DNA from 2 places in the Streptomyces sp. JH34 genome. Region 1 is predicted to be linked to the other one. Evidence: riboswitches for the same ligand, from Rfam matches in the RefSeq annotation. Region 1 holds a riboswitch; the other holds the start of a gene.
What was found. Region 1 has a riboswitch for cobalamin ahead of LWJ43_RS02715 (energy-coupling factor ABC transporter permease). Riboswitches for the same ligand answer to the same signal wherever they lie in the genome.
Positions count from the first base shown of each region.

Region 2: linked by a shared signal. The riboswitch ahead of cobN (cobaltochelatase subunit CobN) and the one ahead of LWJ43_RS02715 (energy-coupling factor ABC transporter permease) in region 1 are both predicted to bind cobalamin.

Region 1 covers NZ_JAJSOO010000001.1:557,361-564,698, forward strand. Annotated here, with positions in the region: gene LWJ43_RS02695 (hypothetical protein) at 1-1,024, shown strand, start outside; gene LWJ43_RS02700 (DUF7489 domain-containing protein) at 1,138-1,452, opposite strand; gene LWJ43_RS02705 (SCO0607 family lipoprotein) at 1,586-1,846, shown strand; gene LWJ43_RS02710 (universal stress protein) at 1,999-2,922, shown strand; cobalamin riboswitch at 2,971-3,154, shown strand; gene LWJ43_RS02715 (energy-coupling factor ABC transporter permease) at 3,185-3,895, shown strand; gene LWJ43_RS02720 (energy-coupling factor ABC transporter substrate-binding protein) at 3,892-4,260, shown strand; gene cbiQ (cobalt ECF transporter T component CbiQ) at 4,267-5,016, shown strand; gene LWJ43_RS02730 (energy-coupling factor ABC transporter ATP-binding protein) at 5,013-5,882, shown strand; gene LWJ43_RS02735 (hypothetical protein) at 6,663-6,785, shown strand; gene LWJ43_RS02740 (SulP family inorganic anion transporter) at 7,081-7,338, shown strand, end outside.
Region 2 covers NZ_JAJSOO010000001.1:3,512,196-3,519,533, forward strand. Annotated here, with positions in the region: gene LWJ43_RS15590 (SDR family oxidoreductase) at 1-731, opposite strand, end outside; gene LWJ43_RS15595 (TetR/AcrR family transcriptional regulator) at 818-1,390, shown strand; gene LWJ43_RS15600 (IclR family transcriptional regulator) at 1,461-2,222, opposite strand; gene cobN (cobaltochelatase subunit CobN) at 2,311-5,910, opposite strand; cobalamin riboswitch at 5,975-6,123, opposite strand; gene cobG (precorrin-3B synthase) at 6,232-7,338, shown strand, end outside.

The sequences.
Region 1 (7,338 bases):
CTACGCGCCGATCCCCGACGACCGCAGCGGCGAAACCGTCTCCGGCACCCAGGACCCGGTGTCGCTCATGGAGGACCTGCACGCGGGCCTCGGCATTCGTCTGCACGCGGTCGGGATCAGCGACGAGGCCCTGTTCGACCGTTGGTGGCAGGCACAGCGGCACCGTCCCGACTGGACTCCGCAGGCCCACGAGAGCATGGTGCCCAACCACCGGATGCTGGTCGACCTGGTGACCGTCGCCGGCGGCGACCGGCAGCGCATCGGCGGCCTGGACGTCCTGGAGAAGTACTTCGCCGAGCTGGGGAGCGGAGTCGTACGGGCCGTGGGGCGCCCGGCCCGTCCGCGCCTGCCCGCCTTTCAGCTGACGCCCGAGCGGCTGGCCGCGGAACCCCAGCCCCGAGTCGCGACCGATCCCCGGCAACGCCGCACCTGGGAAGCGGCTGCCGAGGACACCCTGGTCGCCTACAGCAGGGTCTGCGAGGCGTCACGGGCCCGCCTCGGCTACCAGCTGCTCCGCTCCTCACCGCCCGACGACTTCGCCCGCCTGCGCCGACAGTGCGTCGACCGCGCGGACTTCACGGCCTGGCTGTCCGTGGCCTACCAGGTCTTCAACGAGCGCCTGCACGCCCCCCTGCGCATTCCGAGGAAGGATCCGGCGAAGGTACTGGATCTCCCTCAGCTCGCGGCGGCCTTCTGGGACGGCCGCATGTCCCAACTGCACGAACTGCGCAACTTCTACCATCACGACCGTGACATGGAGGAGCGGGCGGAGCGGAACCGTGTCGCGGGAGGCATCATCCACAAGCACACGGGCAGCTTCGCCCCGCTGGAGAGCGACGCCGACGCCTGGCGCGCACTGCAACTGGGGCTGGTGCGTGACCTGGCGGCCCTCCTCAACGAGGCCCACGCGATTCTCGACGCGGCACCGGAACCCGAGGCGGCGGCGGAGGAGCCCGCACACGCCCCGCAGGCCGGTCAGGCCCAGGCGGGCGGCATCCGCGTCAAGTCGCAGGGCTACGACTGAGCCCGCACCGCCCGGCTTCGTCCGACGGCAGCTCCCTCGGGGCCGCCGGGGCGGGTGTGGAGCGCGTAGGTGGCAAAGGCGTGCCGGACGGTGCGGCAGAGCTGTTCGCTCCGTTACTCCGACCGCTCCGACCGCTCCGACCGCTCCGGCCAGCGCCTACCCCACTCCTTGACCACCCGGTCGCCGACGGCGAGCGACCGGTACGTCCGGCCGTTCACCTCGATGCTGAGCTCCCGCCCCTCGTCGGTGCGGATGTGCATCATGTAGCGGCCCGTCGGGCCGTAGGTACCGGTCGAACTGCTCACCCCCCGGCCGGTGACCTCCCCGGAGTAGGCGTCCTTGCTCTCGCGCGACCCGTGCGCGGCGATCATCGCCAGGACCAGGGCGAGCGGGCCGAAGGAGAGGAGCAGGACAACGGTGTTCGACATGTGCGACCCCCCGCATCGACGACGGCACAGGCCATCCACGGCAGCGTACCGGTCTTGTGGGCACCCGCCCAGAAGGCATATCGGAAAGGGCTGTTCGGCCCCGGTCCGGCGTCAGGGCTGACTCATAACCGGCCTGGTCGCGGTGACAGCACTCGCGGGCTGTGCCGGCGTCGAGTACCGGGAGGACATGTGCAGCGACGGTGAATACCCCGTCCTGTCCGTGGGCGGAACCGGCTCCGCCTGTGTCCCGGACGCGGAGGAGCCGTCCTCGGGATTCGCGCGGTATCCGGAGGGCAAGGTGCCGCAGCAGGTCGACGACAAGTGGGACGTGTACTGGGACACCCACACGCTCGACGAGGACGGGACCGTCGTCGACGCTCCGGAACCGGGCTGACCCGGGAAAGCCTGCCCCCCGGAAGCCAGGAGGCCGCTCCGCCGCCTCCGTCCCCGCGAAAACGCCCTGGTGGCCCGTGCGTGCGCTGGCCGCACACCGTACCGCGGTGACAGCATGGAAGAGGCGGACAAGGAACAGCGTCAGGAGCAGCCATGGCTACCCGCCCGTCCGATGCCACGCAGAATCCGAGGACGGTCGTGGGTGTGGACGGCTCGGAACACGCCAGGACCGCCATGCTCTGGGGCGCGGCGGACGCCGCGAGGCATCGTCGACGTCTGCTGCTCGTGCACGCCGCCGACCTCGACCGCCTGGACCGGTTCGCGTCGTTCGAGACGTCCGAACATCTGCGGGACAACGGCAACGCCGTCCTGACGACGGCGGCGGAGGAGATACGCGAGCGGTTCCCCGAACTCGACGTCGACGTCAAGCTGAGCCGCAGGAAGCCGGTTCCCGCTCTCCACGCGTCCGTGAGGCCCGGCAGCACGATCGTCGTCGGCAGCAGGGGGTCCGGCGGATTCGGTCCTCTGCTGCTGGGCTCGACGGGCCTGGAGGTCGTCGTCGGCAGTCCCGCGCCCGTCGTGGTCGTCCGCGGGGAGTTCGAGCGCGAGGACGCTCCGGTCACGGCCGCCGTGCGGGACGAGCACGACGCCCGGTGGCTGGTCCGTGCCGGACAGGAGGCACAGGCCCGCAACAGCCCCCTCCGGCTCGTGAGCGTGCGCGGCCTGCTCGCACGCTTCGGTGGGACGGCGCGGGACGAGGCCGGGGGGTCCGCGGACCCCGACGAGCGGCTCCTGGCCGACCTGGCGTCCCGGATCCATGAGAGCGCGCCCGGTCTCGCCGTACGCACCGAGGTGGTCGCGGCCCGCTCCGCGGCGTCCGCGCTCGTCGACGCCAGCCGGCACGCGGGTCTCCTGGTCATGGGAAGCCATGAGCGGCGCGGCGCCTCCGTACTGGGACTGGGCCACGTCGTGCACGCCCTCCTGCACCACTCCCGGTGTCCGGTCCAGATCGTGCCGTACCGGCATGACGAGGAGAGGGGCGTCGTGGAGGAAGGGCTCAGGGACGACGAGGGCTGAGGCCGGCAACCGCGAGCGGGCCCGCTTGTCATGTTCACCCACGTGGGACTACTGTCGCCACGCCTTGGTGAACGGGAAATCCGGTGTGATGCCGGTGCGGCCCTCGCCACTGTGATCGGGAAGTCCGGCTCCGGCCCTCACGGGCAGCCACTGGGTCCTTGTGACCCGGGAAGGCGGAGTTCGGGCGGTGTCACCCGTAAGCCAGGAGACCGGCCAAGGCACTTCAACCATCCACGAGGTGCTGGAGAGGGTCTGCTGAGTCATGCACATCGCCGAGGGTTTTCTGCCTCCGGCGCACGCGATCGCCTGGGGTGTCGCGTCCGCGCCGTTCGTCGTCCACGGAGTCCGGTCACTCACGCGTGAGGTCAGGGACAACCCTGAGAGCACGCTGCTCCTGGGGGCCTCCGGGGCCTTCACGTTCGTTCTCTCCGCATTGAAGATCCCTTCGGTGACGGGAAGTTGCTCCCATCCCACGGGTACGGGACTCGGGGCCATCCTGTTCCGTCCGCCGATCATGGCGGTCCTGGGCACGATCACCCTGCTGTTCCAGGCCCTGTTGCTGGCCCACGGCGGTCTGACCACGCTCGGAGCCAACGTCTTCTCGATGGCGATCGTCGGCCCCTGGGCCGGATACGCGGTCTTCAGACTGCTGCGCCGGTACGACGTGCCGGTGATGGTGGCGGTGTTCTCCGGCGCGTTCGTCGCCGACCTGTCCACCTACTGCGTCACCAGCGTGCAGTTGGCACTCGCCTTCCCGGACCCGAGCAGCGGGGTCCTCGGCGCGCTCGGCAAGTTCGGCTCCATCTTCGCGGTCACCCAGATCCCGCTCGCCGTGAGTGAGGGGCTCCTGACCGTGCTGGTGATGCGGCTTCTCGTGCAGTCCAGCAAGGGAGACCTGACCCGGCTCGGCGTGTTCCTCGCCGGTAGGCGGGCCCGCACGGAGAAGGCCGAGACCGAGGCGGTGGCCCGATGAACAAGGACACGAAGATCAACGCTCTTCTCCTGACCGTGGTGGCCGCGCTGGCCGTCCTGCCGCTGGCCCTGGGGCTCGGCGACGGCGAGGAGGAACCGTTCACGGGCGCCGACGCCCAGGCCGAGACGGCGATCACCGAGATCGATCCCGATTACGAACCCTGGTTCTCGCCGCTGTACGAACCGCCGTCCGGCGAGATCGAGTCGGCCCTGTTCGCCCTTCAGGCCGCGCTCGGCGCCGGCGTCCTCGCCTACTACTTCGGCCTGCGGCGCGGGCGACGTCAGGGCGAACTCCGCGCGACGGCGGAGCAGGAGAGAGGTGGCACCGGGGGCGGTGCCGGGGAGTCGACGGCCCGGAGGACCTGAGCGAACATGCTGCCGATCGACGCGGCGGCGCACAGCAGTCGCTGGCGCCGCCGCCATCCCCTGGACAAGGCCTCACTCGGTCTTGGGTTCACGGTGCTGGCCGTCTCGCTGCCGCCCTGGCCCGGGGCCGCCCTGGTCCTCGTCACCGCTCTGGCCGTGCTGCTGGGGCCGGCGGGCGTGACCGCCCGTCACCTGTGGCGGGCGTACCGGGTTCCTCTGGGTTTCTGCGTCACCGGGGCCGCCACGCTCCTCGTACGGGTCGGCGGGCCGGACGGGTTGCTCGCTCTCGACCCCGGTGGGCCCGTACGCGCAGGTGAGCTGCTGCTCCGTACCTCAGCCGCGTCCCTCGGGGTCCTGCTGTTCGCCTTCACCACCCCGATGTCCGATCTGTTGCCCCGCCTGGTCGGGGCGGGGGTGCCCGCGCCGGTGGTGGACGTCGCCCTGGTGACGTACCGCATGAGCTTCCTCCTCCTCGATTCGGTGCGCCGGATCCGGGAGGCGCAGGCGGCCCGGCTCGGCCACACCACCCGGGCCGCGACCTGGCGCTCCCTGGCGGGGCTCGGAGCGACCGCGTTCGTCAGGGCGTTCGACCGTGCGGCTCGGCTCCAGACGGGGCTTGCGGGGCGCGGTTACGACGGGACCCTGCGCGTCCTGGTGCCCGAGGCCCGCGTCTCCGTCCGGTTCGTGGCGCTGAGCGTCCTCCTGCTCGCGGCCCTCACCGTCCTGACCTTCGCCCTGGAAAGGCCGCTGTCATGAGCGAATCCGTGCTGCTCGCCCTGCGGGGCGCGTCCTTCGCGTACGAGGACGGTCCCGCCGTGCTCAGCGGCCTCGACTTCGAGGCACGTGAAGGGCGTGCGCTCGCCCTCCTCGGCCGCAACGGCAGCGGGAAGACCACACTGATGCGCCTCCTCAGTGGCGGACTGCGTCCCCGTGAGGGGCGGTTGACGGTCGAGGGCCGTCCCGTCACCTACGACCGGAAGGGGCTGACCCGGCTGCGCACCACCGTCCAGCTGGTGGTGCAGGATCCGGACGACCAGTTGTTCGCCGCGTCCGTCTCCCAGGACGTGTCGTTCGGACCGCTGAACCTCGGTCTGCCCGACGCCGAGGTACGCGCCCGGGTGGACGAGGCACTCGCCGCCCTCGACATCACCGCTCTGGCGGACCGGCCCACCCATCTGCTCTCCTACGGGCAGCGGAAGCGGACCGCCATCGCGGGTGCGGTCGCCATGCGGCCCCGCGTGCTGATCCTCGACGAGCCGACCGCGGGGCTCGATCCGGACGGTCAGGAGCGACTTCTCGACACGCTCGACGCCCTCCGCTCGGGCGGGACCACCGTCATGATGGCCACCCACGACGTCGATCTCGCCCTGCGCTGGGCCGACGACGCCGCGCTCCTCTCCCCGGCCGGCGTCCGGGCCGGGCCCGCGCCCGCGATGCTGGCGCGCACGGATCTCCTGCGGGAGTCGGGGCTGCGTCTGCCATGGGGTGTGGCGACCGCTGAACTACTGCGTGCGCATGGCCTGTTGGGGGCTTCGGCTGCCGGCCCGCGCACCGCCGAGCAGCTCGCTGCGGACTTCGCCGCGCCGGTCACCGCCGAGGGGGCCGACGGCCGGCACCGCTGACGGCCTTTTCGCCGGAAGTCCGGGAGCCCGCTCCGGCCCTGCCGGCGCGGGCTCCCCGCACCGCGACGCGAGCCGGGCACAGGCCGGCGGCCTTCAGGTCGCGCGCGGGCGGTTCGCACAGTACGTACGGTTCGGCGAAGGAAGTGCCGTTCGCCTCGAAAGGCGACCCCCTGGGACTCACGAGGACCGGGATACCTGAGCGATACCCGCGAGCGGCCCGATCGGCTAAACCTCGGACACCTTTCCACCGGGTTAACTCCCGTCGACGAGCCGAACCGATGTACGAATATGACCGTCGTCCGCAACCGGCATATGCAATAGCCACCCAGTCCCGGATGATCTCAAATAGTGAGAACCGAACGTGAGGCACATCCCCAGGCCACAGGGGGTCAGCAACTGATTCAGCTCGTTCGGCATCGACTTTCGGACTCTTCACATGGGATTAACTCGATAAGCACTCCGGCCTGTTAGCGTCTTTGAGGAACAGTGAAGTCCAGCAGGAGGTGACGGGTGCGCGTAGCGGCAGTGCGGTTCGTACTCGCGTTCCTGATGAGCTTCCTATTGGCCCCGTACTCCGGAACAGCTTCCGCGGACACACACCCGGCCGCTCCGGGAATTCGGGCCGACGGCCTTCCGGTCGCCGCCGCCGGAGAGACACATGTCGCCCACGGCACCTGTGGCACAGCTGATCGCGGAAGTGAACCGAACGGCCTTCTGCGCCACCGCGACCGGCATCGTTCCGCGACGGGTCCCGCCCCCGAGGCCCCGCCGCGTTCCGTCGTGGCACAGGACGCCGACGGCCCGCTCGCCCCGGCGTACTTCGCCGCGATGGGCAACGCGCTGCACACCTCGAGATCCTCCGGCGCGCACTCCTCCCCCGCCCTTCAGGTGTTCCGCTGCTGAGCTGACCCGGCACCCGGCGTACCCGCCCCTCCCGCCCGCACTTCGCGGGCCTCGTCTCCCGCCCGCACTCCACGGGCCCCGCCGACGAGGGGTCGTGCCGACGTGCCCTCCGGGCCCCCAGTTCTCGTACGCGTAACGACGCGCCGGTCTCCGGCGCGCCAGGAGGAATCACTGGCATGCATTCCGTCTTCGAACACCACGCGGTGGAAGTACTGCACATCAGCGACAGCGCCGTCTGGGCACCCCCGCCCGGCGACGTACGCTCCGCCCCCTTCCGCACGGGATGAGGGCCGCCATGGACCGCGTCCGCACGTTCCCGTACCTGCGGCAGGACTTCGCCGCGTCACTCGTCGTCTTCCTGGTCGCGCTGCCCCTGTGCGTGGGCGTCGCCGTCGCGTCGGGCGTCCCGGCCGAACTGGGGCTGATCACCGGCATCGTGGGCGGAATCGTCACCGGCCTGATGCGGGGCAGCAGCCTCCAGGTCTCGGGGCCGGCCGCCGGTCTCACCGTGCTCGTCTTCGAGGCGGTCCAGTCCTTCGGTCTCCCCGCACTC
Region 2 (7,338 bases), 3.0 Mb from region 1:
TCGAGGTGGCGGCCGATCACCTCGGCGATGTCGCGGATCGCGACGCCCTCCTCCGCGACGCCGTGCAGTACCGAGCCTGCAGGTGCCTTTTCGACGGCCAGCCGGAACAGTCGTGCGGCGTCCAGCCGGTGGACCGCCGGCCAGCGGTTGGCACCGTCACCGATGTAGCCGGAGACACCGTGGGCACGGGCCATGGCGACCAGGCTCGCCACGAAGCCGTTGTCCCCCTCCCCGTGGCAGGTGGGGGAGAGCCGCACCACGGAGGCGCGGATGTCCCGCGGGGCGAGGGCGAGCACCGCCCGGGAGGTGGCCGCCCGCACCGAGGTGGGGGAACCGTCGATCGTCGGCATGTCCCGTTCGGTGACCACGCGCCCGGTGGCGAGACCTGCGACGCCCGAGGCGATGACGAGGGGACGGCCGGTGCCCGCCAGTACGTCGCCGAAGGCGTCGACGGCACGACGGTCGGCCTCCGCGGCCCCCAGGAAGTCACCCGTGAAGGCGATGTCGTGCTTGAAGGCGAGGTGGATGACGCCGTCGGTCGCGGCGGCCGCGTCCCTCAGGACGTCGAGATCGTCGACGGTGCCGTGGACCACCTCGGCCCCGGCAGCGGTGAGCGCGGCGGCGGACGCCTCCGAGCGGGCGAGCCCCACCACCTGGTGGCCCGCCTCGAGGAGCTCGGGCACGACGGCGGAACCGATCCAGCCGGACGCACCGGTCACGAAGATACGCATGAGGAACTCCGGAACTGTTGATGTCATTGACTGACATCAACCGTAGCACCGCGATGTCAGCCCCTGCCATCACGTAGGATCGGGGCATGGGTAGATGGGAGCCGAACGCGCGCGGACGCCTGGCGGAGGCGGCGTTGGAGCTCTACAGCGAACGCGGTTTCGAGCAGACCACCGTGGCGGAGATCGCCGGACGGGCCGGGCTCACCGAACGGACCTACTTCCGGCACTACGCCGACAAGCGCGAGGTTCTCTTCGGCGGCTCCGAGCTGCAGGACCTGCTGGTCGGGGCGGCCGCCGACGCTCCGGAGTCCCTGGCTCCGATCGACGTACTCGCGGTGGGCCTCGACGCGGTCTCCGAGATGTTCGAGGACCGGCGGGCGCACGCACGGAAACGTCAGGCCGTGATCCTGGCGAACGCGGAACTCCAGGAGCGCGAGCTGATCAAGCTCGCCTCGCTGTCGGCCGCGCTCGCCGCGACCCTGCGCCGGCGGGGCGTGCCGGAGCCGGCCGCGAGCCTGACCGCCGAAGCGGGGATCGCCGTTTTCAAGGTCGGCTTCGAACGCTGGATCGCGGAGTCCGAGAAACGCGGGATGTCGCCCGTGATGCGGGAGCTGCTGGACGAACTCAAGACCGTGGCCGGGGGCGGACACGGCTCGTAGCCGTGTCCCGTCACACCGCTCGTAGCCGCGCCCGGCCTTGCTTCCCGGGGTTCCCTGGCCCGTCGCCTCCTCAGCTGCCGAGCGAGAGGCCCCTGGTCACACGGTCCGCCGACGACAGCAGGCTTGCGCGGACCTGACTGGTCCGGTACATCCGGTCCGCCCGGAACGAGACGCCGAGCGACCCGATCGTGGCGCCCTGGTACACGGGCACCGCGATGCACGTCGTGCCGAGGTCGTACTCCTCGCGGTCCATCACCGCGGGCGCCGGGAACGACGATTCGAGTTGCCGGACCAGCTCCTCCCGGTGCGTGATCGTGCGGGGAGTGAGATCGGCGAGGGTGTGCCGTGAGAGGTACTCGGCCCGGGCGTCGTCGTCCAGCTCACGCAGGACGCACTTGCCGAGCGCCGTGGCGTGCCCCGCGTCCTCGAATCCCACCCAGAGGTCGACCCGGGGCGTCTGCGGGCCGTCGACGATCTCTGCGATCCTGATCTCGCCCTCCTCGTAGAAGGTGAGGTAGGCGGCGGCCGACAGGTCGTCCCGGAGTGAGACGAGGGCGGGGCGGACCCGGTTCAGGAGGTCCAGCCCGGCGTGGTCGCCGCCCAGGTCCGCGCCCAGGCCGTCGCCCAGCACGAAACCGCCGTCCTCGATCCTGCGGAGATAGCCGTCCTTCGTGAGGGCCCGTAGCACTCGAAGGGCCTCGTCAAGAGGCAGTTCGGCCTCCAGCGCCAGTCGCTCCGCCGACGCGCCCCCCTCGTGCGCCGCGACGACGTCCAACAGGCGGAACGCCTGCTGGACAGAGTTCATGGGCGCGTGGCCCTCTCGGTCACCCATGCCACAAGCTTGGACCCGCTGCCGGGAGGCGGCAAGACAGGGCGGCGGCGCGCCGACCGGAGTGCTCCCCGGCCGGCGCGCGCCCCGCTCAGTCCTCGCCCTCGAGATCGCCCTCGGTCTCCAGGAACACCTGGCGCAGCGCTTCGAGCACCGACGGGTCGGGCTTCTCCCACATCCCCCGGGACTCCGCCTCCAGGAGGCGCTCGGCGATGCCGTGGAGGGCCCAGGGGTTGGCCTGCTGGAGGAATTCGCGGTTCGTGGGGTCGAGGACGTACGTCTCGGTCAGCTTGTCGTACATCCAGTCCGCGACGACGCCCGTCGTCGCGTCGTAACCGAAGAGGTAGTCGACCGTCGCGGCCAGCTCGAAGGCGCCCTTGTAGCCGTGGCGGCGCATCGCCTCGATCCACTTGGGGTTGACCACCCGGGCGCGGAAGACCCGGGACGTCTCCTCGACCAGCGTGCGCGTACGGACCGTCTCGGGGCGGGTCGAGTCCCCGATGTACGCCTCGGGAGCGGAGCCCTTCAGCGCGCGCACGGTCGCGACCATGCCGCCGTGGTACTGGAAGTAGTCGTCCGAGTCCGCGATGTCGTGCTCACGGGTGTCGGTGTTCTTCGCCGCCACCGCGATCCGCTTGTAGGCGGTCTCCATCTCGTCGCGGGCCGGACGTCCGTCCAGCTCACGGCCGTAGGCGTAGCCGCCCCACACCGTGTAGACCTCGGCGAGGTCGGCGTCCGTCCGCCAGTCGCGCGAGTCGATGAGCTGGAGCAGCCCCGCCCCGTACGTCCCCGGGCGCGAGCCGAAGATACGGGTGGTGGCGCGCCGCTCGTCGCCGTGTTCGGCGAGGTCGGCCTGCGTGTGGGCGCGTACGAAGTTCCGCTCGGCGGGCTCGTCGAGCGAGGCCGCCAGGCGTACGGCGTCGTCGAGCAGGCCGATGGTGTGCGGGAAGGCGTCGCGGAAGAAGCCGGAGATCCGCAGCGTGACGTCGATGCGCGGGCGCCCCAGTTCCTCGTACGGGATCGCCTCCAGACCCGTGACGCGTCGCGAGGCGTCGTCCCAGACGGGGCGGACGCCGAGCAGCGCGAACGCCTCGGCGATGTCGTCACCGGCCGTGCGCATCGCGCTGGTGCCCCAGAGCGAGAGGCCGACCGAGGTGGGCCAGTCACCGTTGTCCGCGCGGTAGCGCTCCAGGAGCGAGTCGGCGAGGGCCTGGCCGGTCTCCCAGGCGAGGCGGGACGGGACGGCCTTCGGGTCGACGGAGTAGAAGTTACGGCCGGTCGGCAGGACGTTGACCAGACCGCGGAGCGGGGAGCCGGACGGGCCGGCGGGAACGAAGCCGCCGTTCAGCGCGTGGACCGCGTGGTCCAGCTCGTCCGTCGTCGCGGCGAGGCGGGGCACGACCTCGCGGGCGGCGAAGTCGAGGATGTCGGCGACGGCCTGCGGGTGCCCGGCGGCCACCACGGCGACGGCCGCCGGGTCCCAGTCCGCGTCGTCCATCGCCTGGACCAGCGCGCGGGCCTTCTCCTCGGTCTCGTCCGCCGCGGTGCGGGTCGCCGCCGACTCGTCCAGGCCAAGTGCCTCGCGCAGGCCCGGCAGCGAGGCCGTGCCGCCCCAGATCTGCCGGGCGCGCAGGACCGCGAGGACCAGGTTGACGCGGTCCTTGCCGGCCGGGGCACTACCCAGGACGTGCAGGCCGTCGCGGATCTGGACGTCCTTGATCTCACAGAGCCAGCCGTCGAGATGCATGATGAACTCGTCGAAGCCCTCGTCCTCGGGCCGGTCCTCCAGGCCCAGGTCGTGGTCGAGCTTCGCCGCCTGGATGAGGGTCCAGATCTGGGCGCGTACCGCCGGGAGCTTCGCCGGGTCCATCGCGGCGATCTGGGCGTGCTCGTCCAGGAGTTGTTCGAGGCGGGCGATGTCGCCGTAGCTGTCGGCGCGGGCCATCGGCGGCACGAGGTGGTCCACGAGGGTGGCGTGCACCCGGCGCTTGGCCTGGGTGCCCTCGCCCGGGTCGTTCACCAGGAACGGGTAGACCAGCGGCAGGTCCCCCAGTGCGGCGTCGGGGCCGCAGGCTGCGGAGAGGCCTGCGTTCTTGCCGGGCAGCCACTCCAGATTGCCGTGCTTGCCGAGGTGGATCATCGCGTCCGCGCCGAAGCCGTTGTCGTCGGCGGACGCGGCGATCCAGCGGTACGCGGCCAGGTAGTGGTGCGAGGGCGGCAGGTCAGGGTCGTGGTAGATCGCGATCGGGTTCTCGCCGAAGCCGCGCGGCGGCTGGATGAGGATGAGCAGGTTGCCGCGGCGCAGGGCCGCGAGCACGATGTCGCCCTCGGGGTTGCGGGACCGGTCGACGAACATCTCGCCGGGCGCCGGGCCCCAGTGCTCCTCCACGGCCTCGCGCAGTTCGGCGGGCAGCGTGGCGAACCAGCGGCGGTAGTCGGCCGCGGGGATCCTGACCGGGTTGCGGGCCAGCTGCTCCTCGGTGAGCCACTCCTGGTCGTGGCCGCCGGCCTCGATGAGCGCGTAGATCAGCTCGTCGCCGTCGCCGGAGACCAGGCCGGGGATCTCCTCCTCGGGGCCGAAGTCGTAGCCCTCCTCGCGGAGCCTGCGCAGCAGGGCGACGGCGCTGGCGGGGGTGTCGAGGCCGACCGCGTTGCCGATGCGGGAGTGCTTGGTCGGGTAGGCCGACAGGACCAGCGCGATCCGCTTCTCGGCCGCCGGGATGTGGCGGAGCCGCGCGTGGCGTACGGCGATCCCGGCGACCCTGGCGGCGCGCTCGGTGTCGGCGACGTACGCGGGCAGACCGTCCTCGTCGATCTCCTTGAAGGAGAACGGCACGGTGATCAGACGCCCGTCGAACTCCGGCACCGCGATCTGGGTGGCCGCGTCGAGCGGGGAGACACCCTCGTCGTTCTCCTCCCAGGCGGCACGCGGGCTGGTGAGGCAGAGCGCCTGGAGGACCGGGACGTCGAGGCCGGTGAGGGCGCCCGCGTCCCAGGACTCGTCGTCCCCGCCGGCCGACGCGGTCGCGGGCTTGGTGCCACCGGCCGCGAGGACGGTGGTCACTATGGCGTCCGCTGCACGGAGTTCGTCGATGAGTTCCGGTTCGGGCGACCGGAGCGAGGCGACGTACAGCGGGAGGGGGCGGGCGCCCGCGTCCTCCACGGCCGCGCAGAGCGCCTCGATGAACGCGGTGTTCCCGCTCATGTGGTGGGCGCGGTAGTAGAGCACCGCGACGGTCGGGCCGGTGACGTCACGGGCGGTCCGCTCCAGCGGGCCCCACGCGGGGGCCGGGGCGGGCGGCTCGAAGCCGTGGCCGGTGAGCAGCACGGTGTCGGAGAGGAAGCGGGCCAGCTGCTCCAGGTTGGCGGGTCCGCCGTGCGCGAGGTAGGCATGCGCCTCCGCCGCGATGCCGATGGGCACGGTCGACGCGGCCATCAGCTGGGCGTCGGGGGCCTGTTCACCTGTCAGCACGACGACGGGCCTGCCGGTGGCCAGCACCTGGTCCAGCCCCTCCTGCCAGGCACGGACACCGCCGAGGAGGCGTACGACGACGAGGTCGGCCTCCTCCAGCAGCTGCGGGAGGTCGTCGAGGGCGAGCCGGGAGGGGTTGGCGTAGCGGTAGCTGACCGGTCCCTGCGCGGCACGGGCGCTCAGCAGGTCGGTGTCGGACGTCGACAGGAGCAGGATCATGCGGCGTCAGCCCTCCTCGGGGTGTCCACGCCCCGGGCAGTGTCGGATCAGCTGCTCGGGCGGGACCGAGAGCCTGGGAAAGGGAGTTCCTGACTCGCACGGCCGGTGGGCCGGGCTCACAGTGGCGGGACCGCGCCGGAATCTCACCGGGCTTCCTCCCAAGTCGCCGTACGGCGATGGCGGACCGAACGGACCGCCGCTAGGCATAGTAGGCGGGAGGAGGGGGGTCCTGACCAGACGGCCCCCGCCCGGGCCCCGGACAGGGGGCCGGTGTCCCGTAGGTCACAGTGACCGTAGGGGTGCGTCACGGTCACGGTCGGTATGCTCGCCGCCATGTCCGCCTCCCCCCTTCCGCCCCGTTCTCCGGGCGACGCGTGTGCCCGGAGCAGCGGTGACGCCTGCCCCGGCGCGCTGCGTCTGCACCGGGCGGACGACGGTGCGCTGGCGCGGATCCGCATACCCGGCGGGGTGCTGACGCCCCGCCAGGCAGATGCGCTGGGACAGGCCGCCGAGCGCCTCGGTGACGGTGAGCTGCATCTCACCTCCCGCGGAAACGTGCAGCTGCGCGGGCTCGCGCCGGACTGCGGTGCCGAGCTGGCCGGGCTTCTGCACGAGGCCGGACTGCTCCCCTCCGAACGTCATGAACGCGTGCGCAACGTCGTCGCGTCCCCGCTCTCCGGGCTCGACGGCCTCGGGTCCGTCGACGTCGGACCGTGGCTGACCGGCCTCGACCGTCTGCTGTGCGGAAGCGCGGGCGCGACGGCGCTCTCCGGACGTTTCCTGTTCGCCCTCGACGACGGCCGCGGCGATGTGGACGCCCTCGGAGCCGACCTCACCCTGCTGGGCCAGGACGACGGCGACGCCCTGCTGCGCGTCGGGCACGTCGACGAGGTACTCCGCCTCCCCGCCGCCGAGGGCCCCCGCGCCGCGCTGACCGCCGCCGAGGCCTTCCTCGACTCCGCCCGGGAGACCGGCGCCTGGCGGGTGAAGGACCTGCCGGACGCAGCCGCCGCCGCGCTGCCCGCCGAGGTCCTCCGCCGGCTGCGGCGGACGGGGACCACCGTCACGACGGGCCGCCGACCCCGCCCCCTCGAAGCCCTGCCCCCGGCCCACGGGCCGGTTCCGGGCAGCCACCGCGAGGCCGCCCTGTCCGTCGGTGTGCCGCTGGGCCGGCTGGTACCGGCCCAGTGGCGGCTGCTGTCGGGCGCCGGGGAACTGCGCCTCACCCCGTGGCGCGGAATCGTCGTCACCGGCATCGGCCCCGGCCGGGCGGACAGCATGTCGGCCCGCCTCGCCGACGCCGGCCTGATCACCGGGCCCGGCTCCCCGTGGGCCGGGGTAGGCGCCTGCATCGGCCGGCCCGGCTGCGCGAAATCGCTGGCCGACGTGCGGACCGAGGCGGGGGCCGCCGTCGGACCTGCCGGACGG